DNA from 3 places in the Actinoplanes sp. NPDC051537 genome. Region 1 is predicted to be linked to each of the others. Evidence: riboswitches for the same ligand, from Rfam matches in the RefSeq annotation. Region 1 holds a riboswitch; each other region holds the start of a gene.
What was found. A riboswitch is a leader RNA that binds a small molecule or an ion and turns the genes downstream of it on or off. The one in region 1 is predicted to bind S-adenosylmethionine.
Positions count from the first base shown of each region.

Region 2: it holds a riboswitch for S-adenosylmethionine, as region 1 does, so the genes downstream of both, thrC (threonine synthase) here and ACZ6TB_RS44450 (aminotransferase class V-fold PLP-dependent enzyme) in region 1, are expected to answer to the same signal.
Region 3: it holds a riboswitch for S-adenosylmethionine, as region 1 does, so the genes downstream of both, ACZ6TB_RS12110 (GNAT family N-acetyltransferase) here and ACZ6TB_RS44450 (aminotransferase class V-fold PLP-dependent enzyme) in region 1, are expected to answer to the same signal.

Region 1 covers NZ_JBVJIU010000027.1:55,557-65,417, forward strand. Annotated here, with positions in the region: gene ACZ6TB_RS44415 (acyl carrier protein) at 37-276, shown strand; gene ACZ6TB_RS44420 (glycoside hydrolase family 3 C-terminal domain-containing protein) at 318-2,462, opposite strand; gene ACZ6TB_RS44425 (alpha/beta hydrolase) at 2,613-3,590, shown strand; gene ACZ6TB_RS44430 (helix-turn-helix domain-containing protein) at 3,605-4,585, shown strand; gene ACZ6TB_RS44435 (hypothetical protein) at 4,639-4,926, shown strand; gene ACZ6TB_RS44440 (CBS domain-containing protein) at 5,574-6,011, shown strand; gene ACZ6TB_RS44445 (DUF1684 domain-containing protein) at 6,191-6,970, opposite strand; SAM riboswitch class IV at 7,003-7,117, shown strand; gene ACZ6TB_RS44450 (aminotransferase class V-fold PLP-dependent enzyme) at 7,145-8,359, shown strand; gene ACZ6TB_RS44455 (hypothetical protein) at 8,356-8,643, shown strand; gene ACZ6TB_RS44460 (alpha/beta fold hydrolase) at 8,636-9,355, shown strand; gene ACZ6TB_RS44465 (LLM class F420-dependent oxidoreductase) at 9,319-9,861, opposite strand, start outside.
Region 2 covers NZ_JBVJIU010000012.1:310,387-320,247, reverse strand. Annotated here, with positions in the region: gene ACZ6TB_RS29610 (AAA family ATPase) at 1-222, opposite strand, end outside; gene ACZ6TB_RS29605 (alpha/beta fold hydrolase) at 459-3,206, shown strand; gene ACZ6TB_RS29600 (ABC transporter permease) at 3,203-4,102, shown strand; SAM riboswitch class I at 4,180-4,314, shown strand; gene thrC (threonine synthase) at 4,325-5,605, shown strand; gene ACZ6TB_RS29590 (GNAT family N-acetyltransferase) at 5,849-6,826, shown strand; gene ACZ6TB_RS29585 (hypothetical protein) at 6,765-7,253, opposite strand; gene ACZ6TB_RS29580 (GNAT family N-acetyltransferase) at 7,253-7,714, opposite strand; gene ACZ6TB_RS29575 (hypothetical protein) at 7,859-8,761, shown strand; gene groL (chaperonin GroEL) at 9,028-9,861, shown strand, end outside.
Region 3 covers NZ_JBVJIU010000004.1:509,357-519,217, reverse strand. Annotated here, with positions in the region: gene ACZ6TB_RS12145 (FKBP-type peptidyl-prolyl cis-trans isomerase) at 1-180, shown strand, start outside; gene ACZ6TB_RS12140 (hypothetical protein) at 186-1,274, shown strand; gene ACZ6TB_RS12135 (SDR family oxidoreductase) at 1,275-1,982, opposite strand; gene ACZ6TB_RS12130 (LysR family transcriptional regulator) at 2,064-2,903, shown strand; gene ACZ6TB_RS12125 (hypothetical protein) at 2,920-3,411, shown strand; gene ACZ6TB_RS12120 (carbon-nitrogen hydrolase family protein) at 3,408-4,121, opposite strand; gene ACZ6TB_RS12115 (VOC family protein) at 4,125-4,505, opposite strand; gene ACZ6TB_RS12110 (GNAT family N-acetyltransferase) at 4,515-5,123, opposite strand; SAM riboswitch class IV at 5,135-5,250, opposite strand; gene ACZ6TB_RS12105 (response regulator) at 5,442-6,098, opposite strand; gene ACZ6TB_RS12100 (sensor histidine kinase) at 6,086-7,282, opposite strand; gene ACZ6TB_RS12095 (ABC transporter ATP-binding protein) at 7,394-8,137, shown strand; gene ACZ6TB_RS12090 (ABC transporter permease) at 8,134-9,861, shown strand, end outside.

The DNA of each region.
Region 1 (9,861 bases):
AGCCTCGAGCGGGACGAGCCGCTCGAGGCCGAGGTGATGGCCGGGCTCGCCGGGATCGTGGCGGAGGTGGCCGGGGTCGACCCGGCCGACGTCCGGCCCGGCTCCCACGCGCTCGACGACCTGGACATCGACTCGCTCGCCATGGTCGAGGTGCTGGTGGCCGCGGAGGAGCGGTTCGGGATCGCGATCCCCGACGCCCGGGCCACCGACCCCGAGATGCTGATCGTCCGCAACGCCGTGCGCTACATCATCGGCGAGATGCGGCCGAAACCCTAGACGGTGGCCCGCTGGACGTCGGCCCGCTGGACGTCGGCCCGCTAGACGTTGGCCCGCTTGACCAGGTCGGCGAGGATCTCGGCGGTGAACGGGCTGCCCGGGAACATCGCCATCCGGCCGAGCGGGAAGTTCGCCAGCATCTCGATCATCGACGAGTCCATCGGCAGGGAGGCGGCGCCCGAGGTGGCCATCGTGGTGAAGACGTCGGCCAGCAGGTCGGCGCCGCGCGGGTCGGACAGCCACTCGGCGACCGTCGAGTCGGCGGTCAGCGGCACCCGTGCCTCGTCGCCGGGGACGTCGACGGTGAGCGTGGCGCGGATGTCGCGCGAGGAGGCGCCGATCTCGATGCGGTACGCGCCGCCCTCGACCACCCAGCGCGACAGCCGCACGTCCCAGTAGGCCAGGTCGGCGCGGTCGATGTGCAGCACGACCTCGGCGGTCTCGCCGGCGGCGATCGGCACGCTCGCGAACGCCTTCAACTCACGCGGGGCGCGGAGCACTCTCGAGGACGGCATTCCCGTGTACGCCTGGACGACCTCCCGCCCGTCGACCGGCCCCGCGTTGGTGACCGGCAGGCGGAGCTCGACGCCGTCCTCGCCAACGACGGCGCTCGCCTCGCCGTACGAGAACGTGGTGTACGAAAGCCCGAAGCCGAACGGGTAGGCCACCTCCTGCTCGCGCGCGTCGAAGCCGCGGTAGCCGACGTGGATGCCCTCGCCGTAGCGCACGTGGCCGGCCTCGCCCGGGAAGTCCAGGTAGGACGGGTGGTCGGCGAGCCGGAGCGGGATCGTCTCGGCGAGCCGGCCGGACGGGTTGACCCGGCCGAAGAGCACGTCGGCCACGGCGCTGCCGCCGGCCTGGCCGAGCAGCCAGCCTTCGATCAATCCGGCGACATCGGCATCCCACGGCTTGGTGATGACCACCGCTCCATTCGAGAGCACGACGACCGTACGCCGGTTGGCCGCGGCCACCCGGCCGATCAGCTCCCGGTGCGCGGCCGGCAGGTCGAGCGACTCGCGGTCGGCGCCCTCGCTCTCCTGCTCGGTGCCGGCGAAGACGACCGCCACGTCGGCCCCGCGCGCCGCCTCGACCGCCTCGTCGCCGCCGGCCGCGAACGTGACCCGGCCGGGCGCGGCCTCGGTGATCGCGGTGAGGGCGTCGTCGAGGCGGGTCGGGGTCATCTGCGAGCTGCCGCCGCCCTGGTAGCGCGGGGTGCGGGCGAGCTCGCCGATCACCGCGATGCGCTGCCCCTCGGCGCGCAGGGGGAGGACGCCGTCCTCGTTCTTGAGCAGCACGACGCCGCGGGCGGCGATCTCCCGGGCCAGGGCGTGGTGCGCGTCCTGGTGGTAGCCGTCCGATTTGTCCTTCACGGACCGTTCGACCAGGTCGCGCACGCGCGAGGCGGCCTTCGCCAGGGTCCCGGCCGGAAGGAGATTGTGGGTGACCGCGTCGATCAGGGCCTGGTCCCCGGCCGGGTCCGGACCCGGCATCGTCAGATCGAGACCCGCACGCACGGCCTCGACCCGGTCCACCACCGCACCCCAGTCCGACACGACGACGCCACGGAAGCCCCACTCGTCCCGCAGGACCTCGGTCAGCAGCCAGTGGTGCTGGCTGGCGTAGACGCCGTTCACCCGGTTGTAGGCGCACATCACGGTCCAGGGTTGCGCGGTCGTCACGACCCGCTGGAAGGCCCGCAGATAGAGCTCGCGCAGGGACCGCTCGTCCACGTCGGCGCTGATCCGCATGCGGTCGGTCTCCTGGCTGTTCACGGCGAAGTGCTTGAGCGACGCACCCACCCCGCGGGACTGGAGCCCCTGCACCCAGGCGGCCGCGAGCACGCCCGCCACCAGCGGGTCCTCGCTGAAGTACTCGAAGTTGCGGCCGCCCAGCGGCGTCCGCTTGAGGTTGATGCCCGGCCCGAGCAGCACCTGCACGCCCATCGCCCGGCACTCGTCGCCGAGCGCCTCGCCCATCCGGCGCAGCAGCTCGGGGTCCCACGTCGAACCGGACGCGACGGCCGGCGGGAAACACGTCGCCGGCCGGCCGGTCAGCAGATCGTCGCCGCTCTGGAGGCGTACGCCATGCGGTCCGTCGGTCAGGGTGATCGCCCGGACGTCGCCCGCGGCGGTGCTGGACCAGAAGTCGTTGCCGCTGGTGATGGCCGCTTGCTCGTGCAGTTCCATCTCGGGCTCCCTCGATGAGTTTCCGGTAGTTAGCAACTTAGGCGTCCCGCCGTTCGGCGGGTAAGTTCCGCCGCGTGGCGCTCGGCACCGCGGCCCACCGGTTTCATGCTGGTGACAGCGGTCACATCGCGTTCACCAGGAGGCCCGCCCGTGACGACCACCCTGCCGACCCCGCCACCGTTCGACCCGGAACTCGCGGCGGCGCTCGCCGTCAGCCCGTTCGTGCTGCCGGAGACGATCGACCCCGCGTTCATCGCCGTCATGCGCTCGGGCACGCTGCTGGCCATGCCGTCCGACGACGACCTGCGGCGCGGCGGCGCGTTCCGGTTCGAGGAGCGGGCGGTGCCCGGCCTCGGCGACGACCCCGACATCACCCTGCTGATCTGCGCCCCGGTCGCGCCGAAGGGCACGGTCGGCTGCGTCTACCACGTGCACGGCGGCGGCATGGTGATCGGCGACCGGCGGATGGGCGTCGTCGAGATGCTGGACTGGGCCGAGCGGTTCGACCTCATGGTGGTCTCGGTCGAGTACCGGCTGGCGCCCGAGACGCCGCACCCCGGCCCGGTCGACGACTGCTACGCCGGCCTGCTCTGGACCGCGGCCCACGCCGGCGAGCTGGGCTTCGACCCGTCCCGGCTGATCGTCGCCGGCGGCAGCGCGGGCGGTGGCCTGGCCGCGGCGCTCGCCCTGCGGGCCCGCGACGAGGGCGGTCCGGAGCTGGCCGGGCAGATGCTGATCTGCCCGATGCTCGACGACCGCAACGACACCCCGTCGGCGATCCAGATGGCCGGCCTCGGCGTGTGGGACCGGCGGGCCAACGAGTTCGGCTGGACGGCGCTGCTCGGCCCGCGCCGCGGCGGGGCGGACGTCTCGCCGTACGCCGCCCCCGCCCGTGCCACCGACCTGTCCGGCCTGCCGCCGGCGTTCATCGACGTCGGCTCGGCCGAGACGTTCCGCGACGAGGACGTGGCCTACGCGACCCGCATCTGGCAGGCGGGCGGCCGCGCCGAGCTGCACGTCTGGCCGGGCGGCTTCCACGGCTTCGACAGCCTGGTGCCGCAGGCGCAACTCAGCCGGGAGGCGCGCGAGGCACGGGTACGCTGGCTCGACCGCCTCTTCAACGGCTAGCCGGGGAGCGAAGCGTGAAGGACCTCGCAGTGCGGCTGGCGGCGCTCGACGCGGACGCCGGCGCCGCGCTGCGGGTGATCGCCTACTTCGACAACCTCACCGAGAACAAGGCCGGAATCCAGGCGATCGTACGCGGCGCCGCCGTCCTGGCCGGTTGCCCCGCCCGCCTGGACGACGCCGCCCGCCGCGTCCACGTCCGCGTCGTCCCCGACGGCACCGCCGCCCCCGACCCGACCCCACCCGACCCGCGCTGGATGTGCGTCCCGGTGGCCCCAGACGGCTCGGCCGCCCTGCGCCTGGAACGCCGCGGCGCCCCCGGCCCGGTGGAAGCCATGATCCTCGAGCGAGCCGCCGGCGCGGCCCGCGCCGTGCTGGACCGCACCCGAGGCCGGGCCCCCACCCCCGACCCGGCGTCGATCGAGCTGATCGTCGACGCGTCGGCTGCTCCGGACGTACGCCATCAGGCCCTGCGCCTTTTGAATGTGGCCGCCGCACCGAGGTTGCACGCGATCGCCCTGCCCGGCGGCCCGCTGATTCTGCCGCCCGGCGCGTCCCCGCCGCCGCCGGGCCGCGCCGGAATCGGGCCGGCGGTGGCGCCGCTCGACCTTCCGTCGTCGTACGCCGCCGCCCGGGTGGCCCTGCGGTTCGCGGCGGACGGGTCGCCGGAGGACCCGGGCGCGGCCGTGGTCCGGTACGAGGAACTGGGCGCCCTCGCCCTGCTGGCGGCGGTGCCGGTCGACGCCGAGGTGCCCGATCTGCGCGCGGTGGACCATGCTGTCGCCGCGGCGCCTTGGGTGCTCGAGACGTTGCATGCCTTCGCGGAGGCGCCGAGCCTGCGGGCTGCGGCGTCCGTCCTGCGGCTGCACCATTCGACGTTGCAGGACCGGGTCGCTCAGGCCGAGCATCTGCTGGGGTGGGCGGTGCGGTTGCCACCGGGGCGATTGCGGTTGCAGCTCGCTTTGGCGTTGCGCCGGTTGCGCCGTCATCCCGGCTGAGGTGCTTCGGCTCTGCTTACCTATGCGCGCCGGGCTCGTTCTTTGTGCTGGGCTTGTTCTCTGTGCTGGGCTTGTTCTCTGTGCTGGGCTTGTTCTTTGTGCTGGGCTTGTTCTTTGTGCTGGGCTCGTTCTTTGTGCTGGGCTCGTTCTCTGCGCTGGGCTCGTTCTTTGCTCTTGGCTTGGTTGGCGCTGGGCCGATTGCGCCGCCGTCCTGGCTGGAACGCGGCCGTCCAGCTCTGCTTACCTATATGCGCGGCTCGCCGTCGGGATTGGTCGGGCTCGGCATCGCTCTGCTTACTCATGCGCTCCGCGCTGTGGATAGTTCCCGGAAATTGTCGTAGCTGCCTGCTGTACTCCATCCCACCCAGTAACGGGTGGGGTGGAGTAGGGCTGTGGCTGTGGCTGTGGCTGGGGCGGGCAGTGCGAGGTGGGTGAGAAGCACGAGGTGGGTGGGAAGCAGCGCCTCGGTGAAGCCACGCGCCCCGGCGCGACGCGGGCGGCCTGCGGCGGCGTGTGAGGCGGCGCGGGCGGCGCGGCGAGGTTGGTTGCGGCGGCGTGTGAGGCGTCGCGGGGGCGACGCGGCGCGGTCGGGTTGCGGCGGCGTGTGAGGCGGCGCGGGAGCGACGCGGCGCGGGTGGGTTGCGGTGGCCTGTGAGGCGGCGCGGCAGCGTGTGAGGCGGCGCGGTCGGCGTGGCGCGGTGGGCTGCGGAGGCGCGGCGGGGTGGCGCGGCGCGGGTGGGTTGCGGTGGCCGTGTGAGGCGGGGCAAGGCGGCGCGGGCGGGGGCAAGGCGGTGCGGGCGGGGTGAAGCGGCGAGCAAACGACAACGGCGGCCGCTGGGTGAGTCTTGGGCGGGCTTGACATCTCGATGCTCTTGACATTGGGACGTGATTGACTGCATCTAGGCATATGCACGCAACGCGGCGTGGCTGCCCCTTACCGGACGGCCCGCCCGGCGGCTTCCGCGGATCGGACGAGATGGGGAGCAAGATGCGTATCAGCGACATTCTCCGCGTCAAGGGCAGCAAGGTTGTCACCGTGACGCCGGACTCGGACGTCAGCCGGCTGCTGGCCCTTCTCGCCGAGCACAAGATCGGCGCGGTGATCGTGTCGGGGGACGGCAGCCGGGTCGACGGGATCGTCAGCGAGCGGGACGTGGTGCGGGCGCTCGCGGCTCGGGGGGCGGCGGTTCTGGGGGAGCCGGTGAGCCGGATCCATACGGTCAGCGTTCGGTCGGTGTCGCCCGAAGCGGCGATCGAGGACGTGGCGCGGCTCATGACCGATCATCGGTTCCGGCACGTTCCGGTGCTCGAGGACGGCGGGCTGGTCGGGGTGGTCAGCATCGGCGACGTGGTGAAGAACCGCATCGACGAGCTGGAGACCGAGCGCAGCAACCTCGAGGGATACATCACCGGCGAGCGGCGCTAGCGGCGGGCGAGCGGCACCAAAGGCCGGCAAGCGGCGCCCAAGCGGCCGGGCGGCCCAAGCGCCGGGCGGCCCAAGCGCCGGGCGGCCCAAGCGCCGGGCGGCCCAAGCGCCGGGCGGCCCAAGCGCCGGGCGGCGCCAGCAGCGGGCGGGCGGCGCGAGCGGCCGATGAGCGGCGAGAGCTAGCGGCGATCGAGCGGGATCTGCTCCCCGGCCTCGATCGCCACCGGCAGGCGGTTCTCCGGCGGCGCCAGGCTGCAGGTGGCGAAATCCGTGTAGGCGCACGGCAGGTTCGTCGCGCGATTGAAATCCAGCAGCACGGTGCCGTCGGCGGCGGGCTGGGGGATCGGCAAACGGCGGCTTGCGGGGTACGTGGTGACGCCCGCCGTGGTGTCCGAGAACAGCGTGGTGAGCGCGCCCGGGCCGCCGGCGAAGGTGAGCAGGCTCAGCGGCACGCCGGCGATCTCGAAGTCGACCCGGCCGGCGGCCTCGTCCGCGTCGGTGAGGCCGTCGACGACCGTGGCCAGCGTGACCGTCTCCGGCGCGGCGAACGCGGTCCAGCGGCCTGGAACGATCCACCGCTCGTCGGGCGGGAATGCGGGCGTCCCCGCGTACGTCAGCCGTCTCTTGTTGTCCGGATGGCGCGGCCGGAGGACGTAGCCGGACCCGCGCCGGGCTATCTCGGCGACGGCATCGCCGAACGCGGCGTCGACGCCCTCCTCGTCGACCGCGCCGAAGTCGTGCGAACCGGCGAGCGGCACCCCACCCACGGTGAGCATCTCGCCCGAGCTCAGCGTGACGGTTACGCCGTTCGATGTCACCGACCATGCGCCCGGCACGTCGTCGAAGCGCTGCGGCGACGCGGTCAGCCAGTACATCCCGGTGATCGAGAGGAACCCGTGCGGCGCCGACCGGCGGCCTTCGACCGCGGCGTGCCACTCGGCCCACTCCTGCGCATACATGGCGACCACCTTATTTGGTACGTTGTCGGGCAGGTCATGAGTGTCAGCGCACAGCCCCGGCTTGCTGACCGGCAACCCTTCCATCCGCGATGGGGTGCCCCGGGTGAGGACCGGGCCTTCGCCGACCGGCGCGGGCAAGCGCGGACCCGCGAGAGGGTCCCCTTTTGCGGAGGTATGTCCGTGTCCCTCGCCGTGCAAACAGCCGACCTCGATGTCATCGGCGCCGGATTTGTCCACCTCGACTACGCCGCGACGGCGCCCTGTGTACGAGTGGCCGCCGACGCCGTGAACGACCTGCTCCCCACCTACGGCAGCGTCCACCGCGGCGCCGGCCCGCGGTCGCGGACGTCCACCCTGGAGTACGAGCGGGCGCGCGCCGTCGTCGCCACGTTCCTCGGCTGCCGGCCCGCTGACCAGGTCGTCTTCACCCGCAACACCACCGACGCGCTCAACCTGCTGGCCCGCGCCCTGCCGCCGGGCACGACCACGGTCGTCTTCGACGGCGAGCACCACGCGAACCTGCTGCCCTGGCCGTCGGTGCTCCGGCTGCCCGCGCCCTCGTCGCCGGCCGAGGCGGTGACGGCGGCCGACCGTGCGCTGCGTGACCTGCGCGGACCGGCGTTGCTAACGGTCACGGGAGCGAGCAATTTGACCGGTGAGGTGTGGCCGGTGCGGGCCCTGGCCGAGGTCGCCCACCGGCACGGCGCCCGGATCGCGGTCGACGCCGCCCAGCTCGCCCCGCACGCGCCGGTGTCGCTGGCCGAACTGGACGCCGACTACGTCGCGCTCTCCGGGCACAAGCTGTACGCACCGTTCGGGGCCGGGGTGCTCGCCGGCCGCGCGGACTGGCTCGATCGCGCCGAGCCGTATCTGGCCGGCGGCGGGGCGAGCGCGTGGGTCGGTGATCGGGCCGGCGACGTGCGCTGGGCGACCGGCCCGGCGAGGCACGAGGGCGGCACTCCGAACCTGCTGGGCGCGGTCGCGCTGGGCGCGGTGTGCGCGGCGCTGTTGGAGACCGACCGCGCCGCGCTGCACACGCACGAGCAGCAGCTGCTCGCCCGCCTGCGGGAGGGCTTGCGGCACCTGCCCGGCGCGGTCGAGGTGAGTTTGTTCGGTACGGCCGCAGAGGAAGTCGAGCGCGTGGGCATCGTCTCCATCGCGCTGCCCGGCCGCGACCCCGTAGCCGTCGCGGAGAAGCTGGCCGACACGTTCGGGATCGGGGTGCGAGCGGGCCAGTTCTGCGCCCACCCCCTGGTCCGGCGTCTGGCCGGCCTTCCCGGGAACGCCGGCTGTGGCGAAGCGGGCCTGTTGCGGGCAAGCTTCGGCCTGGGCACGACGACCGACGACATCGACAGCCTTCTCGGGGCGCTGGGGGTTCTGCTGGCATGAGCACGGACGGACTGCTGCTGGCCGCGATCGTCGAGATGGCGCCGGGACGGGCCGCGGCGGGGCGGCGCTACGAGGACGAGGTGCTCGAGCTGCTGCCGCGGCACGGCGGCGTCCTCGAGCGGCGCACCCGCGGCGTCGACGGCGCGGCCGAGGTGCATCTGATCCGGTTCCGCGACCGGGCCGGCTACGAGTCCTTCATGGCCGACCCCGACCGGGCCGAGTTGCGGCGGCGCGCCGGCGATGCCGCCCCGGCGACGCGGGTGATCGAGGTCGGGGATGTCTGACGGCGGGCTGCGGGTCACGGGCGGCGGCCGGGGCGAGCCGCTGCTGCTGTTGCTGCACGGGCTGGGTGCGACCGCCGACGTCTGGTCCGGGTGGCGGCCACTGCTCGCCGAGCGCTGGCCGGGACGCTGGCTGGCCCCGGACCTGCCCGGCCACGGCGGCTCGGCGCCGCTGCCGGAGTACACGTTCGACGCCCTCGCCGCGGCGGTCAGCCCGCTCGCCGGGAGACAGACCGTCGTGTTCGGGCACTCGCTCGGCGGCGTCGTCGCCCTCGCCCTGGCCGCCCGCACCGAGGTGGCCGCCGTCGTCGGGCTCGGCATCAAGGTGGCCTGGACCGACGACGAGCTGGCCCGGGCCCGGGCCCTGGCCGGGCGCCCGGTCCAGTGGTTCGGCTCGCGCGACGAGGCCGCCGCCCGCTACCTGCGCGTGTCGGGCCTGGCGGGGCTGACGGAGCCGGCGGCGAACGGCATCCACGAGCGGGACGGCCGGTGGCGGCTCGCGCTGGACCCGCGAGCCTTCGGGGTGGGCGCCCCGGACATGGCGGCCCTGCTGGCCGGATCGTCCGCGCCGGTGACGCTGGCCCGGGGCGAGCACGACCCGATGAACAGCGACGACGAGCGGACGGTCACGCTGGCGGGGCTGGGACACAACGCGCACGTCGAGAGCCCGGGGCGGTGCTACCCGTTGATCTCGTCCCGCCAGGCGAGCCACTGACGCAGCGAGGACAGGTCGTAGTCGGGGCCGCCGGCCTCGACGGTGAACAGGGTGACGCCGCGGTCGAGCAGGGCCGGGCCCTGGTCGGCCGGCTTGCCGGACACCGCCGCCGAGATCTCGATCTCGGACGGGTCGCGGCCCACGTCGGCGCAGTGCCGGTGGAGGATCTCGGTCTTGCGGGCGATCGTCGCCGCGTCGCCGAAGCTGTGCCAGATGTCGGCGTGGGCGGCGACCAGGCGCAGCGTCTTCTTCTCGCCGCCGCCGCCGATCAGGACGGGGATGTCGCGGGTCGGCGGCGGGTTCAGCTTCGACCAGCGGGACTCGATGCGGGGGAGGGCGACGGCCAGGTCGTCCAGCCGGCCGCCGGCGGTGCCGAACTCGTACCCGTACTCCTGATAGTCGCGTTCGAACCAGCCGGAACCGATGCCCAGGATCAGCCGGCCGTCGCTCACGTGGTCGACGGTGCGGGCCATGTCGGCCAGCAGCTCCGGGTTGCGGTAGCTGTT
Region 2 (9,861 bases), on a different contig from region 1:
GTTGCCGATGGTCAGGTCGTCGGCGTAGAGCAGCGCCCGGCTCGCGCCCGTCTCGGCCCGCGCGGCCACGCCCGCGGTCGTGCGGGCGCCGGCCAGCCGCACCGGATCGCCGGGGTTGATCGCCAGCGCGGCCATCACCTCGGGGTGGAGGCGGACAATACCGCGGCGGGCGTCGAGGGCCGCCGGCCGCAGCGTGACGGTCAGCGTGAGTTCGGGAGACACAGTGATACACGCTATCGCCGTCGCGCTGTGGACGTCGCGCTGTGGATGAGTCACCGAAGTTGTCGTACCCCCGCCGTAGATTGGCCGCCCACCCAACAGGGCGGGGGAGGGGGTGGGCCCGGTGGGCCCGGTTGGCCCGGTTGGCCCGGCGGTCACGGCGGTCACGGCGGTCACGGCTGAGACGGCTGAGACGGTTCACAGCCGAGGCTCAGATCCGGGCGGCTAGCTTTGGCCGCATGTCACTCTCGGGCCGGCTGCGCCAAGCGGTCACTCGTCGCCGGATCGTGGCCGGCTCGGTGGTCCTCGTGCTGGTCGCCGCGCTCGTCGGCTGGGCGGTGTGGCCCGACACGCCGGGCTGGACGGCGACCGACCAGCGGATCACCGTGCGCTCCGGCCCGGCCGGCGGGCAGCCGGTCGAGCTCGACACCCGGTTCTACCTGCCGCGCGACCGCGGCGGGCGGGTGCCGGCCGTGCTGCTGGCGCACGGCTTCGGCGGCACCAAGGACTCGGTGAGCGACGACGCGCAGTCCCTCGCCGACCGCGGCTACGCGGTGCTGACCTGGACGGCCCAGGGCTTCGGCCGCAGCGGCGGGCAGATCCACCTGGACAGCCCCGACTACGAGGTGAAGGACGCGCAGGGCCTGCTCGACTGGCTCGCGGCCCGGCCCGAGGTGCGCCTCGACGCGCCCGGCGACCCGCGGGTGGGCGTGGTCGGCGGCTCCTACGGCGGCGGCCTGGCCCTGATGCTGGCCGGCCAGGACCGGCGGGTCGACGCGATCGTCCCGTCGATCACCTGGAACGACCTGACGAAGGTGTTCCTGCCGCAGTCCGCCGACACGACCGCGACCGGGGTCTTCAAGAAGGGCTGGGCCGGGCTCTACTTCGGCAACGGCGCCGCGATCGGTCAGCCCGACGCCGAGGCCGCGGCGCCGGCCGCCGACCCCGCGTGCGGCCGGTTCGCGGCCGACGTCTGCGCGGCCTATCTCCAGCTCGCGGCCGCCGGCGAGCCCGACGCCGCGACCCTGGCCCTGCTGCGCCGGTCGAGCCCGGCCACCGTGCTCGACAAGATCAAGGCGCCGACGCTGCTGATCCAGGGCGAGGTCGACACGCTCTTTCCGCTCTCCGAGGCGGACGCCAACGCGCGCGGCATCGCGGCCAACGGCACGCCGGTGCGGGTGGCCTGGTTCACCGGCGGCCACGACGGCGGCGCCGGTCCGCAGACCGATCAGGACCGGGTGAAGTACCTCACCGTCCAGTGGCTCGACCACTACGTGAAGGGCGAGGGCGCGGCGCCGGAGAACAGCTTCACCTACTCCCGGGTCGCGGGCTTCAGCGCGCTCGACCGGGGCCTGGTGACCAACGGGTACTCGACGAAGGCCTATCCGGGGCTGCGCGGAACGGAGACGACGCAGGTCGCGCTCGCCGGCGCGGCGCAACCGATCGCGAATCCGCCGAACGGCAACCCCGGCGCATTGTCCTCCCTGCCCGGCGCCGGCGGTCGGCTGAGTGAACTGCTCGGCGGCGTGGCCGGGGATATCCCCGGGCAATACGCAACATTTACGTCCAAGCCGCTCGACGGCGCGATCCAGGTGGCGGGCGCGCCGGCGGTCCGGCTGCGGGCGGCCTCGCCGACCGGGGAGGCGACGCTCTTCGTCAAGCTCTACGACGTCGACGAGTCGGGCGTGCAGACCCTGAGCGCGGGCCTGGTCGCGCCGGTCCGCCTCACCGGTCTGCCGGCCACGATCGACAAGGCGCCCGAGGTGACGGTCACGCTGCCGGCGATCGTCCGGCAGATCGAGGTCGGGCACTCCCTGCGGGTCGCGGTCGCGACCAGCGATCAGGCGTTTCTCACCCCGGCGCGGCCGGCCGTCTACACCGTGGCGGTGGGTTCCACGGTCACCCTGCCCACGGTCGTCGGGACCCCGATCGCCAACCCGCAGACCATCTGGCGATACGTGCTGGCCGGCCTGATCGTGGCGATCGTGCTCGGCCTCGCCGTGGTGCTGCTCGTGCGCCGCAAGCTGCGGCGCCGCCGGCACGACGAGGTTCTCGCGGAGTACGCGGACACGCCGCTGGTGGTGCGCGACCTCCGCAAGGCGTACGGGGACGGCTTCGTCGCCGTCGAGACGATCAGCTTCACCGTCGAGCGCGGCCAGGTCGTGGGCCTGCTCGGGCCCAACGGCGCGGGCAAGACCACCACCCTGCGCGTGCTGATGGGCCTGACCATGCCGACCGGCGGCGACGCGCTGGTCTTCGGCCACCGCCTGACGCCCGGCGCGCCGATCCTGTCCCGGGTCGGCGCCCTGGTCGAGGGCCCCGGCTTCCTGCCGCACCTGAGCGGCTACGACAACCTCAAGGCGTACTGGCAGGCCACCGGCCGGCCCGAGGCGGACGCGCACTTCGAGGAGGCGCTCGAGATCGCCGGCCTCGGCGACTCGGTGCACCGCAAGACCCGCAAGTACAGCCACGGCATGCGTCAGCGGCTCGCCATCGCCCAGGCCATGCTCGGCCTGCCCGAGCTGCTGGTGCTCGACGAGCCGACGGACGGGCTCGACCCGCCGCAGATCGCCGAGATGCGCCGGGTGCTCAAGCGCTACGCGACCGACGGCCGGGCGGTGCTGGTCTCCAGCCACCTGCTCGCCGAGGTGGAGCAGACCTGCACGCACGCCGTGGTGGTCAACAAGGGCCGGATTGTGGCGTCGGGCCCGGTCGACGACATCGTCGGGGAGTCGCCGTCGGTGCTGCTCGACGTCTCCGACGTGCCGGCCGCTTCCCGGGTGCTGGAAGAGCTGGGCGTGCGCTCGGTGACCCCGGACGGGCCGTCCGGCCTGATCGTGGACATGAACGGCACACCCCGGGCCGAGGTGGTGGCCTCGCTGGTGCGGGCCGGCGTCGACGTCGACCGGGTGGTGCCGCGCCGGCGGCTCGAGGACGCGTTCCTGGCCCTGGTCGGCGACAACTCGCGGGGAAGTGGGGACCGATGAGCGCGGCAGCGGGCAAGCCTTCAGTCCGTACCAGGGCGGTGGGCGGGGCGGTGGGATGGCGGGCGTCGGCGACGCTGCCGGTGTGGGCCGAGGTCAAGCGGCAGGCGACGCGTCGGCGTACCCAATTGGCCCTGGGTTTCATGGTTCTGTTGCCCTTGATCATTTTGGTCGCGTTCGAGTTCGGCGGCGGCAACGGCGGCGACGACAACAACGGCGGCGGGGCGTTCGGCAGCCTGGTCGACCTGGCCACCTCGGGCGGGCTCAACTTCGCGCTGTTCTGCCTCGCGGTCTCGGCCGGCTTCCTGCTGGTCGTGGTGGTGGCGCTGTTCTGCGGCGACCCGGTGGCCAGCGAGGCGAGCTGGGGGAGCCTGCGCTATCTGCTGGCGATCCCGGTGCCACGGGCGCGGCTGCTGGCGGTCAAGCTGGTGGTGGCTCTCGCGTACGCGCTGCTGGCGCTCTTGATCTTGACCGCAACCGGCCTGCTCGTCGGCACCCTGCGGTACGGCTGGCACCCGCTCGGCAGCACGGTGGCCGCCGCCATCCCGCCCGGCCAGGGGCTGCTCCGGCTGCTCGGCATCGTCGCCTACCTCGCCGTGATCATGATGGTGGTGGCCGGGCTGGCGTTCCTGCTCTCGGTGCTGACCGACGCGGCGCTGGGCGCGGTCGGCGGCGCGGTGCTGCTCTGGATCCTCTCCAGCATCCTCGACCAGATCACCGCCCTGGGCAGCATCCGGGTCGGCCTGCCGACCCACTACAGCGACGCCTGGCTCGGCCTGCTCTCCACCCCGCCACAGGTGGATGACCTGGTCAAGGGGGCGATCGCGGCGGTCTGCTACGCCACGCTGTTCTGGTCGCTGGCGTTCTGGCGGTTCACCCGGAAGGACATCACCTCGTAGGGAGGTCGCTCACACCTCGGGATACCGGGATCGCCTTTTCCTGAGGGCGACGTAAGGTGTTGGAAACACAACTGAATACCTCATCCAGAGGGGCAGAGGGAACGGCCCGATGAAGCCCCGGCAACCACCGTGTTTGTCTCGATGACGAGGCCGCACGCGGCAGGTGCTAATTCCGTCCCCGCCCGGCAGGTCGCCGCGGGGAAAGATGAGAGGAAGGCCTCGATGACGTCTGCCGTCAGCACACCCTCTGCCACCGACTCCCCGGCCCGTGGCCTCGTCTGCCGCGCGTGCGGCGCCGAATACCCGCTGGTCGCCCAGCATGCCTGTTACGAGTGTTTCGGCCCGCTCGAGGTGGCCTACGACCAGGCCGCTCTCGCGCGGGTGACCCGTGAGCAGATCGAGGCCGGACCGCAGAACATCTGGCGCTATGCCGGGCTGCTGCCCGCCGGCCAGGACCCGGCCACCCGGGTCACCCTCGACCCCGGCCTGACCCCGCTGGTGAGCGCGCCGGCACTGGCCGCCGCCGTCGGGCTGCGCGCGCCGCTGTTCGTCAAGGACGACTCGGCCAACCCGACCCACTCGTTCAAGGACCGGGTCGTGTCGGTGGCGCTCACCGCCGCCCGCGGCCTCGGCTTCACCCGCTTCGCCTGCGCCTCGACCGGCAACCTGGCCAACTCGGTGGCCGCGCACGCCGCCCGGGCCGGCGTGCCCAGCATCGTCTTCATCCCGTACGACCTGGAGCAGGGCAAGGTCATCACCACTGCGGTCTACGGCGGCGAGCTGGTCGCGATCGAGGGCTCGTACGACGACGTGAACCGCCTTTGCGGCGAGCTGGTCGAGACCGACGAGTTCGAGGACACCGCGTTCGTGAACGTGAACGTCCGCCCGTTCTACGCCGAGGGCTCCAAGACGCTGGGCTACGAGGTCGCCGAGCAGCTCGGCTGGCGCATCCCGGCCCAGGTCGTCATCCCGATGGCCTCCGGCGAGCTGCTCACCAAGGTGGACAAGGCGTTCTCGGAGCTGGTCGAGATCGGCCTGGCCACCGCGCCTGAGGGCGGCTGGACCGTCTTCGGCGCCCAGTCGGCCGGCTGCAACCCGATCGCGGTGGCGCTGCACAACGACACCGACGAGATCGTCCCGGTGAAGCCGACCGGCATCGCGAAATCGCTGAACATCGGCGACCCGGCGGCCGGCGCGTACGCCATCGAGTCGGTCCGGCGCACCGGCGGCTGGATGGACTACGCCGACGACGACGAGATCCGCGCCGGCATCCGGCTGCTCGCCGAGACGACCGGTATCTTCGCCGAGACCGCGGGCGGCACCACCGTCGCGGTGCTCAAGAAGCTGGTGGCGAGCGGCAAGCTCGACCCCGACAAGGAGACCGTCGTCTACAACACGGGCGAGGGACTCAAGACCCTGGACGCGGTGGCGGGGCTCGTCGGACCCACTCATGAGATCAAGCCGTCGCTGCGCGGGGCCCGAGAGGCCGGCCTGCTGGGATGACTGTCGGTAATCGACTGTCTGCCAATAGTTGAAGATTCCATCCCCGGAGGACTTGCGCGGGCATCTCAGCGTCGGCAAGATGCTCTCTGCGGGAGGGCCGACGCCGTACGAGGCCCCTCACCTTTCGAGCTTGGCGACAATCTCTCGAGGTGCCCAACGACCCCAGTGCCGGAGGCGCTGTGCGTCCACCCTCCCGACCAAATTCGTTCGCGTCATGGCCGTCGACCCGCGAGGGTGGCGGCCATGACGCTTTCCACGGGCCCGCTCGTCTCGGCGGCCGACGCCTACGAGATCTACCGCGCCTGTGCCGTCCGCGACCGCGGTGACATCGAGCCGCTCACGCCGGCGGCGTTCGCGGCCACCGTGGCGACGCCGGCCGCGAGCTACGCGGTCGAGCACTACCTGGCGCGCCTCGCGGGCGAGCCGGTCGGCCACCTCGAGCTCGCCTTCTCTCAAGCCGACAATTTGGGCACTTTGGACGTCGAGCTGCGGGTGCTGCCGTCCGCGCGGCGGCGGGGCGTGGGCCGGGCCCTCTACGAGCTGGCCGTCGACCGGGCCCGAGCCGACGGCCGGGTGCGACTCGTCGGGCGCACGATCCAGCGTCACCCGGACGGGTCGTCCTTCGCGACCGCGATGGGCGCGCGGGCCGGGCTGGAGGAGATCCGCAGCCGGCTCGACGTGCGCGCGGGCGATCAGGCCCGGCTCGACGGCGAGCTGGCCGAGGCGTGGGAGCGGGCCACCGGCTATCACCTCGTGCAGTGGACCGGCGTGGCGCCCGACGAGATCATCGAGGACGCCGCGGCCCTGGACAGCACCTTCCTGACCGAGGCGCCCACCGGCGACCTCGACCGGGAACCCGAGCGGATCGACGCCGACCGGCTGCGGGCGGACGAGGCGGCCCGCGCCCGGCGGGGCCGGAGCACGTTCCACACCGGCGCCCTGCGGGGCGAGCGGCTGGTCGCCTGGACCACCATGAACTGCTCGTCCTACCGGCCGGCACACGCCTGGCAGAACGCCACGCTGGTGGCGCCCGGGCACCGCGGCCACCGGCTCGGCCTGCTCATCAAGCTGGCCAACCTGGCCCAGGTCCGCACCTACCGGCCGGGCGTCGAGGAGATCGACACCTTCAACGCCGCGACCAATGAGCACATGATGCGGATCAATCGCGCGATGGGCTTCCGGCCGGTGGAGTCGGTTCTGTTCTGGCAGCGGGACCTCTGAGACGCGCGAGCCATGGTCGCAGCGGCAGGTCGGTGGGGTAGCCGCCGGCCGTGAGCCCGGCTCGCCGCTCGAAGACGTTGTGGGCGCCCCACGAGCCGGTCGCCGTGTAGGACCACAGGCAGGCCGTCCAGTAGGCGGGCCAGAACAGCGGTCCGAGCCACGCGTACTGCCCGGCGTGCCGGCTCTCGTGGCCGAACAGGGCCGAGCGCTCGTCCGCGAGCAGCCACTCGGCGCTGCGCCGGCACATGATCACCGAGCCGACCGTGAAGCAGGTGGCCGGCGGCGCCTTGCGGCGGTAGTTCTCGCCGATCAGGATGCCGTCGCGGCCGCGCCGGACCCGGGCGCCGCCGAGCACGGCGACGATCAGGCCCACGGCGGTGGTGGCATTGGCGGCGGTGACCGCGGTGCGCAGGTGATGCCGCCGCATCAGATGCGCCGGCGCATGCGCAGCTCGGTGAGGGCGGGGAGCACCGGATGCGGCACGCGCTCGCCGGTGTCTTCAAATCCCAGCTTCTCGTACGCGCGAACGGCCCGCCCGTTGCCGACGACCACCTCGAGCATGAGGCTCTCCCGGCCGCACGAGCGGGACCAGGCGGCCACCGCCTCGACCAGCTCGGCCAGCACCTTGCCGCCGCGGTGTGCCGGCGTCACGTAGACCGCGAACACCACCGTCGACTCGGGCTCCTCGGGCAGGACGGTGCCGCCGGCGTGGCCGATCAGCCGGCCCCGGCCGCCCGGGTCGGCCACGAACTGGGCGGTCTGGCAGCCGGTCGCGGCCTGGGCGAGGCGCCGCCGGAAGGCCTCGTGCGGGCGGGCCGCGGCCTGGGCGAGGGTCTCGAGGAACGCGAGCGGGGTGTCGGCCAGCATCTCCAGGCGCAGGGCACGCATCCGCGCGGCGTCGTCGACGGTCACCCGGTGCACGCGCCAGCTGTTCACGGTGTTCTCCCTACCCTGTGCCGGGGTCGGCGGCAACCCGCTTGGCCGGAACCGGACGGGTGGCGGACCGGCGCCGGGTTGGGGCAAGGTGTGTCGATGGACGAGGGCGAGGACCGCTTCACGATGGTCGAGGGCCCGGTGGTGACGGCCGCCGACCCGTGGGACCCCGAGTCGCGTACGGCCGAGCTGAGTCACCCGGCGGCGTTGATTCTCGACGAGAACGACCCGCTGGTCCCGCCGCCCGGCCCGGTCCCCGTGATCACTCGCGCCCGGGGCGTCCTCCGGCGCTGCGCGACCCTGCTGCTGGCCGTCGGCGCGCTCGCCGCGGTGCCCATGCACTTCTTCGTCGGCCGGGTCGACGACACCGTGATCGCCGCGCCCGCCCTCTCCGATCTGCTCGGCGGCTTCGGCCTGCTGCTGCTCCCGCTGATGTGGCTGGCCTACTTCACGGTCTCGGCGCTGCCGCTGGTGATCTGCCTGGCCGGCGTGGTGGCGGTCGCGCTCGCCGAGGCGGCCACCGGCTCGCGGCCGTCGCCGCGGACGGTCTGGTGGCTGGTCGCCTACCGCCTGCGCCCGCTCTGGCTCTGGTTCGCGCTCTTCGGCGTGGTGACCCAGGCGCTGCCGCTGCTGCTCACCACCGACACGCTGGGCCTGGCCGTGGCGGCGCCGCTCACGGTGCTCTCGACCGGGGTGCTCACCTTCACCGGCATGCTCGGCTGCGTGGTGCTGATCGAGCGCGGGCACGGGCCGCGCCGGGCCGCGCATCTGTGCTCGAAGGGCTCGCTCACGGTTCCGGCCCTCGCCTCGCTCGCGGTCACCGTGCTGCCCCGGCTGGCCGACGCGGCGTGGGGCGCGCTGGCGTCGACCGTCGTGGCGGTGGCGGCGGTTCTGCTCTGGGCGATCACGGCCGTGCTGGCGTACGCGCAGGCCCGCCGAGCCGAAGGCCCGGTGACCAGCCGATCCCTGTTCGCCGAGCTCTCCCGGCCGGAGCTGGACTGATCCGCGCAAGGTGGCGTTTCCTTGCACTCGCCCCCCGGGAGTGCTAAACAAGTCATTGGCACTCGCGACTGGTGAGTGCCAAGCAGGTCGGGACGGTGGGGTTCCGGTCGCGGCGCCGCCATCGGCGCCGGGGCACGGGGCCGGTCGTCGCGGGCTATCCGGCTCGGCCTGAGGACGTCACATCGCCAGGTGGTGACGTCCGCAGAGTTCCGCAATGTGCGGGCCCATGCGGCCCCCACCGCGAATGTCCAGGAGGACAACGCCGTATGGCCAAGATCATCGCATTCGACGAGGAAGCTCGTCGGGGCCTCGAGCGGGGCATGAACCAGCTCGCCGACGCCGTCAAGGTGACGCTCGGCCCCAAGGGCCGCAACGTCGTGCTCGAGAAGAAGTGGGGCGCCCCCACGATCACCAACGATGGTGTATCCATCGCCAAGGAGATCGAGCTCGAGGACCCGTACGAGAAGATCGGCGCCGAGCTGGTCAAGGAGGTCGCGAAGAAGACCGACGACGTCGCCGGTGACGGCACGACGACGGCGACCGTCCTGGCCCAGGCGCTGGTTCGTGAGGGCCTGCGCAACGTGGCCGCCGGCGCCAACCCGATGGCCCTGAAGCGGGGCATCGAGGCCGCCGTCGCGAGCGTCTCCGAGGGTCTCACGCAGATCGCCAAGGACGTGGAGACGAAGGAGCAGATCGCCTCCACCGCCTCCATCTCCGCCGGTGACTCCACGGTCGGCGAGATCATCGCCGAGGCCATGGACAAGGTCGGCAAGGAAGGCGTCATCACCGTCGAGGAGAGCAACACCTTCGGCCTCGAGCTCGAGCTCACCGAGGGCATGCGCTTCGACAAGGGCTACATCTCGGCGTACTTCATGACCGACGCCGAGCGGATGGAGGCCGTCTTCGACGACCCCTACATCCTCATCGCGAACAGCAAGATCTCCGCGGTCAAGGACCTCCTGCCGATCCTCGAGAAGGTCATGCAGGGCGGCAAGCCGCTGGTCATCATCGCCGAGGACGTCGAGGGCGAGGCCCTGGCGACCCTGGTGGTCAACAAGGTGCGCGGCACCTTCAAGTCCGTCGCCGTCAAGGCCCCGGGC
Region 3 (9,861 bases), on a different contig from region 1:
AGCTTCCCGATCGGCGCCGGCAACGTCATCAAGGGCTGGGACCAGGGCCTGATCGGGGTCAAGGTCGGCAGCCGGGTGCAGCTCGACATCCCGGCCGGCCTGGCCTACGGCGACCACCCGAGCGGCGGCCGGCCGGCCGGCACGCTGCGCTTCATCGTCGACGTCCTGTCGGCGTCCTGAGCACGATGACCGACAACGCCCCGGAGCGCCGGACCGCGCTCGTGCTGAACGGCGACGAGGAGGTGGGCGCCGCCGTCGACGCGCAGCTGGGAACGGCCAATCTCATCCTCAGCAAGCGCGCGGGCGCCGGTGGTCCCGACGTGAGCTTCTCGACCAACGACGAGTTCTGGCGGGCGGTCCTCGGCGAACGCGTGCGCAGCGGGTCGGTCGTCCGGCTCGGCAACTTCGCCGTCTCGGAATGGTTCCCGCGGTCGCCCGGGCTGTTTCACACCGCGCACGGCATGACGAGCCGCGAGATGGCCCTGGACAACCTCTATCCCGCCGATCGCGCCGAGGTCGCGGCATTGCGCGAGGTGGACCCCTCGCTGTCGGTGTTCAACCTGACCGGCAAGAGCGCCATGCTGAACGGCGGGTACGGCTGCGTTCGCCTGCGCGACCGGCTGACCGACCGGGGACGCCTGTGGTTCATGTCGGCGTCGGCCACCGGGATCGCCCACGAGGGCGTCCCGGTCGGCCTCCCCGAGGACATCCGCGCCCGGCTGATCGATGACATCGTGAGCCGGGGCGCGGTCTTCGGCGACCTGGTCGGCCGGCTGCTGTTCGTGCCGACCGTCCTCGACCCGCTGTACGCCGACTACACCGGCGTCCCGCAGCTCTACCTGCTGGTCGAGGAGTTCCGGCCGGCCCGGCACGCCCCGGCGCTGCCCGTGATCGCGAGCGCGGCGGTGTCCTTCCGGCAACGCGAGCACGACGAGTTCCTGACCTTCGCCGCGGCGTACGTTCCCTTCCGGCCCGGCGCCGGCGGCAACCTCGAGCGCCGCCTCGGATGGCTGGAGGCCTACGTCGAGAAGCACGACGGGACGGTCATCACCGACTTCGACGAGCACCGTTCGCGCTTCCGCCACGCCCCGTTCTCGCTGCACAAGGTGGCCAACGGGGAGATCGAGAAGGCCGAGGTGGTCGACGCGCTCGGCGGCAGCCCCTACTGGCGCTACCGCTCCGGCGGACCGCCCCTGACCGTCATCGTCAACCGGCTGATGGTGGGCCAGAGCCGGCTCGGCGTCGAACGCGCCCGCATACGGGACGGTGAATGATCACCAGGGGATGACGCCGTTGTCGTCGAAGAAGCCGCCGGTCGGGCCGTCGTCGGGGATCGTCGCCAGCTTGATCGCGATGGCCGCGCCCTGCTCCGGCGTCCGCACGCCGCGGAAGCCGTTCAGGTCGGTCGCGGTGAAGCCGGGGCAGCCCGCGTTGATCAGGATGTTGGTGTCCCGCAGCTGCTTGGCGTACTGGACGGTCACCGCGTTCAGGAACGTCTTCGACGGCGAGTAGGCGACCGAGATCGGCCCGGTGTCCCCGCTCGAGGTCTGCCGGGTGAGGGAGCCGACCGTGCTCGACATGTTCACGATGCGCGGCGACGCCGACCGGCGCAGCAGCGGCAGCATCGCGTTGGTGACCCGGATGACGCCGATCACGTTGGTCTCGACCGCCCGCCGCACGGCGTCGAGGTCGGCGCCGATCGGGTCCTGCGGCATCCCGCCGGTGATGCCGGCGTTGTTGATCAGCACGTCCAGGCCGCCGCTCTCGAGCTGCTCGGCGGCCGCGGCCACGCTCTCGTCGTCGGTCACGTCGAGCGGCACCTCGAAGGCCTTGCCGCCGAGTTTCGCCACCGCGGTCTGGCGGCGCTCGTCGTCGCGGGCGCCGACGCCCACGGTCCATCCCAGCGCCAGAAGCCCCGCCGCGATCTCGTACCCGATCCCCTTGTTCGCGCCGGTGACCAGCGCAATCTTCGTCTCGCTCATGAGTCGATCCTGGGCGCGCGGGGCCGTGGCGGCCAACACCGTCTGAGTACCCGGCGATACCCCGCGGGTATCGTTGGCGGCATGGAGACACGGGAGCTGCGCTATTTCGTCGCGGTCGCCGAGGAGCTGCACTTCGGGCGGGCGGCCGATCGCCTCGGCATCGCGCAGCCGCCGCTGTCCCGGGCCATCCAGCAGCTCGAACGGCGACTCGGCGTCACGCTCCTGGAACGATCCAGCCGGGCCGTGACGCTCACCGAGGCCGGGTCGGTGCTGCTGGCCGAGGGGCGGGCGGCGCTCGACGCGGTGGCGGCGGCCGATCGGCGCACCCGCCGGGCGGGCGCCGGCAAACCCGGCCTCGTGCTGGTCACCAAGGCGGGCGCGTCGAGCGAGCTGCTGGCCAAACTTCTCGACGCATACGCGGCGGAGCCCGGCGCCGTGGCGGTCGAGGTGCTCCTGTGCGGGGTCGGCGAGCAGGAGCGGCTCCTGCGTGACGGCCGGGCCGACGTGGCGCTGCTGCACCGCCCGTTCGACGCCGCCACCGGCTTCGACGTCGAGGACCTGCAGACCGAGGGCCAGGTCGCGGTGCTGCCCGCCGGCCACCCGCTGACCACCCGGTCGTCGCTGTCGATGGCCGACCTCGCCGCGATTCCCGACCTGCCGATGCCGCGCTGGCCGTGCCGCGACGGCTCCTATCCGGACGGGCCGGGCCCCGAGGTGCACGACCACACCCAGCTGCTGCAGCTGATCCAGCTCGGCCGCACGACGGCGGTGCTGCCCGAGTCGTGCCGCGGTCAGCTGAGTCACGGGCTCGTCGCCGTACCGGTGCCGGACGCCCCGGCCGTGACCACGGTGATCGCCTGGCCCCCGCAGAGCCGGTCCCGCGCCCTCGCCGGCCTGGTCCGCGCCGCCGTTCGCCTCTGAGGCCTACCCTGCGGGCATGGCGATCACCGCGGGTTGGTCCATCGTGGGCATTCTCGTCTGCCTGCCCATGGTCATCGACGCGTCCGTGCACGGCGGTCCCCGGGCCGGCGTGCTGCTCGTGTGGGCGGCGCTGGCCTGCGCGATCCCGGCCGCGGTCGGCGGGCTGTTCGCCATCGCCGAGGAGGGCGGGCAGGGCGACTGGAAGCTGGTCACCCGCCTGCCGAACGGCGTGCGCGCCGGCCTGATCGTGGGCTCGCTGCTCGGCTTCGCCATCATGGCCTCGGGCATGGCCGCCAATCCCGCCGGCAACTCGGTGCGGACCGACACCGGTTACGCCCTCAAGCTTCGTGGCGACCGCTACCAGCAGGTCACGCGGGCCGAGTGGCTGGCCAACAGCCGGGCCGAGCGCCGCGTCTTCCTCGGCGCCGCCATCTTCGCCAACACCTGGGGCGGCGCGCTGTGCTGGGCGGCCAAGCTCCGCGACGACGAGGAGGATCCGCTCGTCTAGATGTCGGCGGTCACGAAGCCGACCTCGCCCGCCGGCACCTGCGCCACGACGCGCCCCGTCGGATCAAGCACGGCGGTCGGCCCGAGACCCAGGCGCGACCCGTCACGCTCGCCGGTCACATCGGCCGAAATCCAGGCCAAACCGGTTTCCCGTACGCGCTGAGCACGCAACTCGTTGTGCCGATGCTGCCACCACCGGGCGCTCTCCCGCCGCATCATGTTCTGCGCGGGATGCAGCACCACCCGGGCGCCGGCCGCCGCCACCGCCCGCGCCGCCTGCGGGTACTGCGCGTCGAAGCAGATGTTCAGGCCGAACCGGACGCCCGCGCACTCGAACACCGGATAGCCGTCGCCCGCCGTGAACACCGACTCCCCGCGGGTCAGGAACATCTTCCGGTACGCGCCGAGCACCCGGCCGCCGCGGAGCACCAGCGCCGTGTTGAAGAACCGCGTGCCCCGCCGCTCGATGATCCCGAGCACCAGCGTCTGCCGCTCCGGGAGGCGGGCGACGACGTCCGCGAGCCCGGGCGAGCCCAGTTCGAGGGCCGTCCCGCGTACGTGCTGCTCGGTGACCAGATATCCCTGGAGGAAGCATTCCGGGAACAGCAGCAGGTCGGCATCCGGCGCCCGGCCCGCGAAGTCGCGCACCACGGCGATCGCGGCGTCCACGTCGCCGAGAATCTCCGGGGTCTGGCAGGCCGCGATCCGCACCGGTCAGGCCTCGTGGAACGGCTCGGGCTCGGCCGGGATCCGCTTCGCCATCAGGCAGAACTCGTTGCCCTCCGGATCTTCGAGCACGACCCACGAGCCGCTGCCCTTGATCGACGACTCGCGCGCGCCGAGGGCGACCAGGCGGGCCAGTTCCTCGTCCTGGGAGCGGTCGGTCGGGCACACGTCGAAATGCAGCCGGTTCTTCGCCGTCTTCCGCTCGGGCACCCGGATGAACAGGATGTCGGGGCTGGCCGGGGCGCCGCGGATGGCCACGCCGGTGTCGTCCCGGGCGAAGACGCGGTAGCCGAGCACGTCGCACCAGAAGGTGGCCAGCAGCTCGGCGTCGGCACAGTCGACGATCATGTCCCCGATCCGGCTCGCCATGGTGTGAGCCTAAGGCTTCCGGCCGGCGGCCTTGATCGCGGGCCATTCCGCGGCCAGCACCGAGAAGATGGCCGAGTCGCGCAGCCGGCCCTCCTCTCCGGGCGCCCACGACCGGCCGAACGAGCGCAGCACGCCCTCGAACCGGCCGCCGACCCGCTCGATCGCCGCCCGGGAGCGGCCGTTGCGGGCGTCGGTCTTCAGGTCGACCCGCTGGACCCGCCACTGCTCGAACGCGTACCCGAAAAGCAGGTGTTTGGCCTCGGTGTTGAGGCCGGTCCCCTGGGCCGAGGCCGCCAGCCAGGTGAAGCCGATCTCCACCGCGAAGAGCTCGTCGCGGCCGGGCCAGAGCCGCGGGTCCAGATAGGCCGTCGCCCCGACCGCGCGCCCGCGCCAGATCTGCGCGAACGGCATCAGCCACCCGGTCGCGGCCCGCCCGAGCTGTTCCTCGATGTAGTCGCCGGCCTCCTCGGCCCGCGGCACCCAGGTGAAGCGGTACGCGTCCCGGCTCTCCTCGGCGGCGAGCGCGAGGTCGGCGGCGTGGCGCCGGTCGAGCGGCTCGAGACGCAGCCGGTCGCCCTCGAGAACGGGCGACGACGTGACGGCAGCGGGAAAGGGCATGGCAACGCTCCATTCGCGACTTGCCCGGCGCCCCGTGCGCCGGACCCGGTCCTCACCCGGGGCACCCCGCCCGCGAAAGGAGGGTTGCCGGCCAGCAAGCCGGGGCTGAACGCTGGCACTCATGACCTGCCGACACCTTGGCATCCACAGCGCTCGCCGCGCAAGGCGATTCCACCGCCGCGCGACGCCCGCTGCGCGACGCCCGCCCTCAGCGCCCGCCCGCCAGCGCCCGCCCTCAGCGCCCGCCCGCCAGCGCCGCCCGCCAGCGCCCGCCCCGCCGCAACCGGGGGCGAACCACTCACCCCGGCGGCCGCGCGTTCAGGCGGGCGCAGGACCGGCGGCGTTGAGGTAGGCGAGAACGGCGAGAACGCGACGGTGGCCGCTGTCGGTCACGGTGAGGCCCAGCTTGGCGAAGATGTTGCCGATGTGTTTGTGGACGGCGTTGTCGGTGATGACCAGCTGGCGGGCGATCGCGTTGTTGTCGTGTCCCTCGGCCATCAGGGCGAGCACCTCCCGTTCGCGCGGCGTGAGGGCGTCGATCGGGTCGCCGGCGCGGCGGACGAGCTGGGCGATGACCTCGGGATCCATCGCGGTGCCGCCGGCCGCGACCCGGCGCAGCGCGTCGACGAACTCGTCGACCCGGCTGACCCGGTCCTTGAGCAGGTAGCCGACGCCACCGCCGGCGGTGGCGAGCAGCTCGGCGGCGTACTGCTGCTCCACATATTGCGACAGCACCAGGACCGGCAGGCCGGGGTGCTCCCGGCGCGCCTGGAGGGCGGCCCGGATGCCCTCGTCACGAAACGACGGCGGCAGCCGGATGTCGACGATCGTGACGTCGGGCCGATACTCCCGGACGGCGGCGAGGAACGCGTCCGCGTCTTCGGCGACGGCCGCGATGCGGAAGCCGGCCCGGCCCAGCAGCAGTTCCAGCCCGGTGGAGAGCAGGACGTTGTCCTCGGCGATCACGACCCGCACGGCAGCTCCACGGTGATCGCCGTCGGGCCGCCGGCCGGGCTGTCGAGGGCGAGGGCGCCGTCGAGCGCGAGAACCCGGCGACGAATCCCGTCGAGGCCGGTCCCCCGCCGATCGTCGGCGCCGCCGGTGCCGTTGTCCGTGATCACCACCGACAGCCGGTCGGCGGTGCGGCTGACGCGGACGCCGGCCGCGGTCGCACGGCTGTGCTTGGTGACGTTGGTCAGCGCCTCGGCGACCGCGAAGTAGACCGTGGCCTCGACCGCCGCCGGCACCCGCCCGAGGTCGCCCATGTCGAGCCGGGCCGGCACGCCGCAGCGCGAGGTCACGGCCGTCAGCGCGCCGTCGAGACCCCGGTCGGCGAGGATCGGCGGGTAGACGGTGCGGATCACCTCGCGCAACTCGGTCATCGCCTCCTCCGTCCCCTCGTGCGCGTCCCGCAGCAGGTCGGCCACGAACTGCTCGTCGCGCGGGTTGTCGGCGAAGGCCTGGCGGGCCACGGCCAGCCGCATCGCGATGGCCACGAGCCGGGCTTGCGTGCCGTCGTGCAGGTCGCGCTCGATCCGGCGCAGCTCCGCGCCGTGCGCGTCGAGCACGTCGGCGCGGGTGCGGGTCAGCACGGCGACCCGCTCGGCCAGCTCCTCGTCGGTCGTGTGCGACAGCACCGCCAGGCAGACCCGGGCGTGCGCGCGGGCCATGGGCGGGAAGCACAGGTAGGCGAGGAAGGCGAGCAGGACGATCTGCAGTGGACCGAGGGTGAGCGCGGTCGCCCAGCCGTGCACGGGCACGTCGACGAAGAGCCGCGGCCCGTCCCGCGACCCGAACGCCCACCAGAGCGAGGCGGCGATCACCGCGACCACGATGTTGCCCACGCAGAGCAGCGCCGGCAGGCCGAGCGCCACCCCGGTCAGCGCCTGCACCGGCAGCCAGAGCAGCGCCCGCGAGGTCGGACCCGCGCCCGCGCCGGCCCGAAGCTCCGCCGCGCCCGCGCCCGCGGTGGCCGGCGATGCCGGCGGCAGGCCGAGCAACCGCCCCGCACGCTCCCGATGCCAGCCCGCCCAGAGCCGGGCGAGCCGCGGCACGCACAGCAGCGGCAGCGCGAGCACCGTGACGACGCCGGAGAACAACGAGCCCAGCAGGTAGACCCCGGCCCGTCGCACCCGCAGCCACCGCCCCGTTTTCGACACGTGCCGAGTCTGCCCGCTCGGCGACGCCCGCGTCACTACAGCTAGCTGTAGTCCATATCCGGTGGTCCGGGGTATCGGCCCGGGCCTCGCCGGAACCTAGCGTCGGACGGCGTGAGATCAACGAATGAGCCGTACGCCCTGCGCCTGGACGCCGTGTCGAAGCACTACCGGTCGGGGAAGAACGCGGTACGCGCCCTCGACTCGGCGACCGCCGGCTTCCGGCGCGGCACGTTCACCGCCGTGATGGGCCCGTCCGGGTCCGGCAAGAGCACGTTCCTCAACTGCGCGGCCGGGCTGGACCGGCCGACCTCGGGCGCGGTCTGGCTCGGTGACGTCGAGCTGTCCCGCCTGGGCGAGGCCGCGCTCACCGAGGTGCGCCGGGATCGGATCGGCTTCGTCTTCCAGGCCTACAACCTGCTGGGCGCGCTGACCGTGGCCGAGAACGTCACGCTGCCGCTGCGGCTGGCCGAGCGCCGGATCGACCACGCGCTGCTGCGGGAGACGCTGGCCGCGGTCGGCCTCGGCGATCACCTCGCGCGGCGGCCGAGCGAGCTCTCCGGCGGCCAGCAGCAGCGGGTCGCGATCGCCCGCGCGCTGATCAACCGGCCGGAGGTGGTGGTCGCGGACGAGCCGACCGGCGCGCTGGACACCCGCACCGGGCGGCACGTGCTCGAGCTGCTGCGGCGGGTGGTGGACGACATGGGGCAGACGGTGCTGATGGTCACCCACGACCCGGTCGCCGCCGCCCACGCCGACGCGGTGATGTTCCTGGCCGACGGCCGGCTCGCGGGTGAGCTGAGCCGGCCCGCGCCGGAGCAGATCGCGGCCCGCATGACGCACCTGGGCGACTGGTGAGGCGCCGCATCCGGCGGCTGATCCGGCTCGCCGTGCCGATGCCCGGGGACCTGTCCCTGGCCTGGAAGACGATCAAGGACCGGAAGGGCGGCTTCGCCGGCTCCTTCGTCGCGATCGCCGCCGGTGCGGCGGTGATCACCGCGTGCGGAACCCTGCTGCAGTCCGGCTTGGCGAGCGGCGTCGCCCCCGAGCGGTACGCGGGCGCGGCGGTCGTCGTCGGCGGGGCGCAGTCGTTCCGGCTGGACGAGAGCTCCTCGGTCCGCTTCGGCGAGCGGGTCACGCTCCCCGCCGGCCGGGTCGCCGCCGTTGCCGCCGTGCCCGGCGTCCGGTCCGCGATCGGCGACGTGAGCGTGCCGGTGGGCCTGCCGGTCCGGGAGGACGTTCCCGCGTTCGGGCACGGCTGGTCCGCGGCCGCACTCGCGCCGTTCCGGCTCGGCGAGGGCCGTGCGCCCGCCGCGCCGGACGAGGTCGTGGTGGACGCCGGCCTGGCCCGGCGCGGCCTGGCGCCCGGCGCGACGGTACGGATCGTCGCCGGCGCGGTCCCCTCGTCGTACAAAGTGGTGGGTGTGGTCGGCGGGTCGCGGCGGCAGTCCGCGCTCTTCTTCACCGACGCACGGGCGGCCCAGCTGTCCGGCCGGCCGGACCGGGTCGACGCCATCGGCGTGCTCGCCGCGCCCGGCGCCGACCCGCGGCGGCTGGCCACGCTCGTCCGGGCCGCCGTGCCGGGCGCGGTGGTGGCCACTGGCGAGGGACGCGGCGACGTGGAGTTCCTCGACGTCGGCGACGCCCGCGGCCTGGTGGTGGAATCGGCGGCGTCGTTCGGCGGGACCATGGTGCTGATCGTGGTGTTCGTGGTGGCGAGCACCCTCGCGCTGTCGGTGCGGCAGCGCCGGCGGGAGCTGGCCCTGCTGCGCGCGGTCGGCGCCACGCCCCGGCAGGTACAAGGGATGATCAGTGCCGAGATGACCCTGGTCTCGTTCGCCGGCGGGCTGGCCGGCGCGCTCCCCGGCGCGGCCCTGGCGATCGTGATGCGCGAGGTGTTCGTCCGGGCCGGGGCGATGCCGCCGGACTTCCCGATCCGGTGGGGAGTCCTGCCCGTCCTGGCCGCCCTGGTGCTCTGCATGATCAGCGCCCGGCTGTCCGGTCGCCTGGTCGCCCGGCGGGTCGCCCGGGTCAGCCCGGTCGAGGCGCTCGGCGACATCCCGATCGAGCCCCGGCGGATCGGCCGGATCCGGCCGGCCATCGGCCTCCTGCTCGTCCCGCTCGGGCTTCTGGTGACGCTCGGCGACGTGGCGTCGGCCGGAGACTCCGTCGCCGACACCGCCGCGAGCGCGGTTCTCCTGTTCGTGGTGGCGCTCGCGTGTCTCGGACCGCTGCTGATGGCCGGCGCCGTCCGGCTGCTCGGGCGGCTGGTGAACCGGCCGTCCACCGCCGCCGGCTTCCTCGCCCTGGCCAACGCGCGCGCCGGCGGGCGCCGGCTCAGCGCCGCCGCCACACCCCTGGCCATGGGCGTGGCCCTCGCCGCCGTGCAGGTCTTCGCCGCGTCGACGACGATCGCCGGAGCCGGTCACCAGGTCGCCCAGGGACTGCGGGCCGATCGGGTGCTGACCGCGTCGTCCGGCGCCGGGTTGCCGCCCGGGCTGGTGGACGCCGTGCGCGCGGCGCCGGGCGTCGTTGCGGCGACGCCGGTGGCCCGTACCCGGGTGCTGGTGACCTTTCCGTCC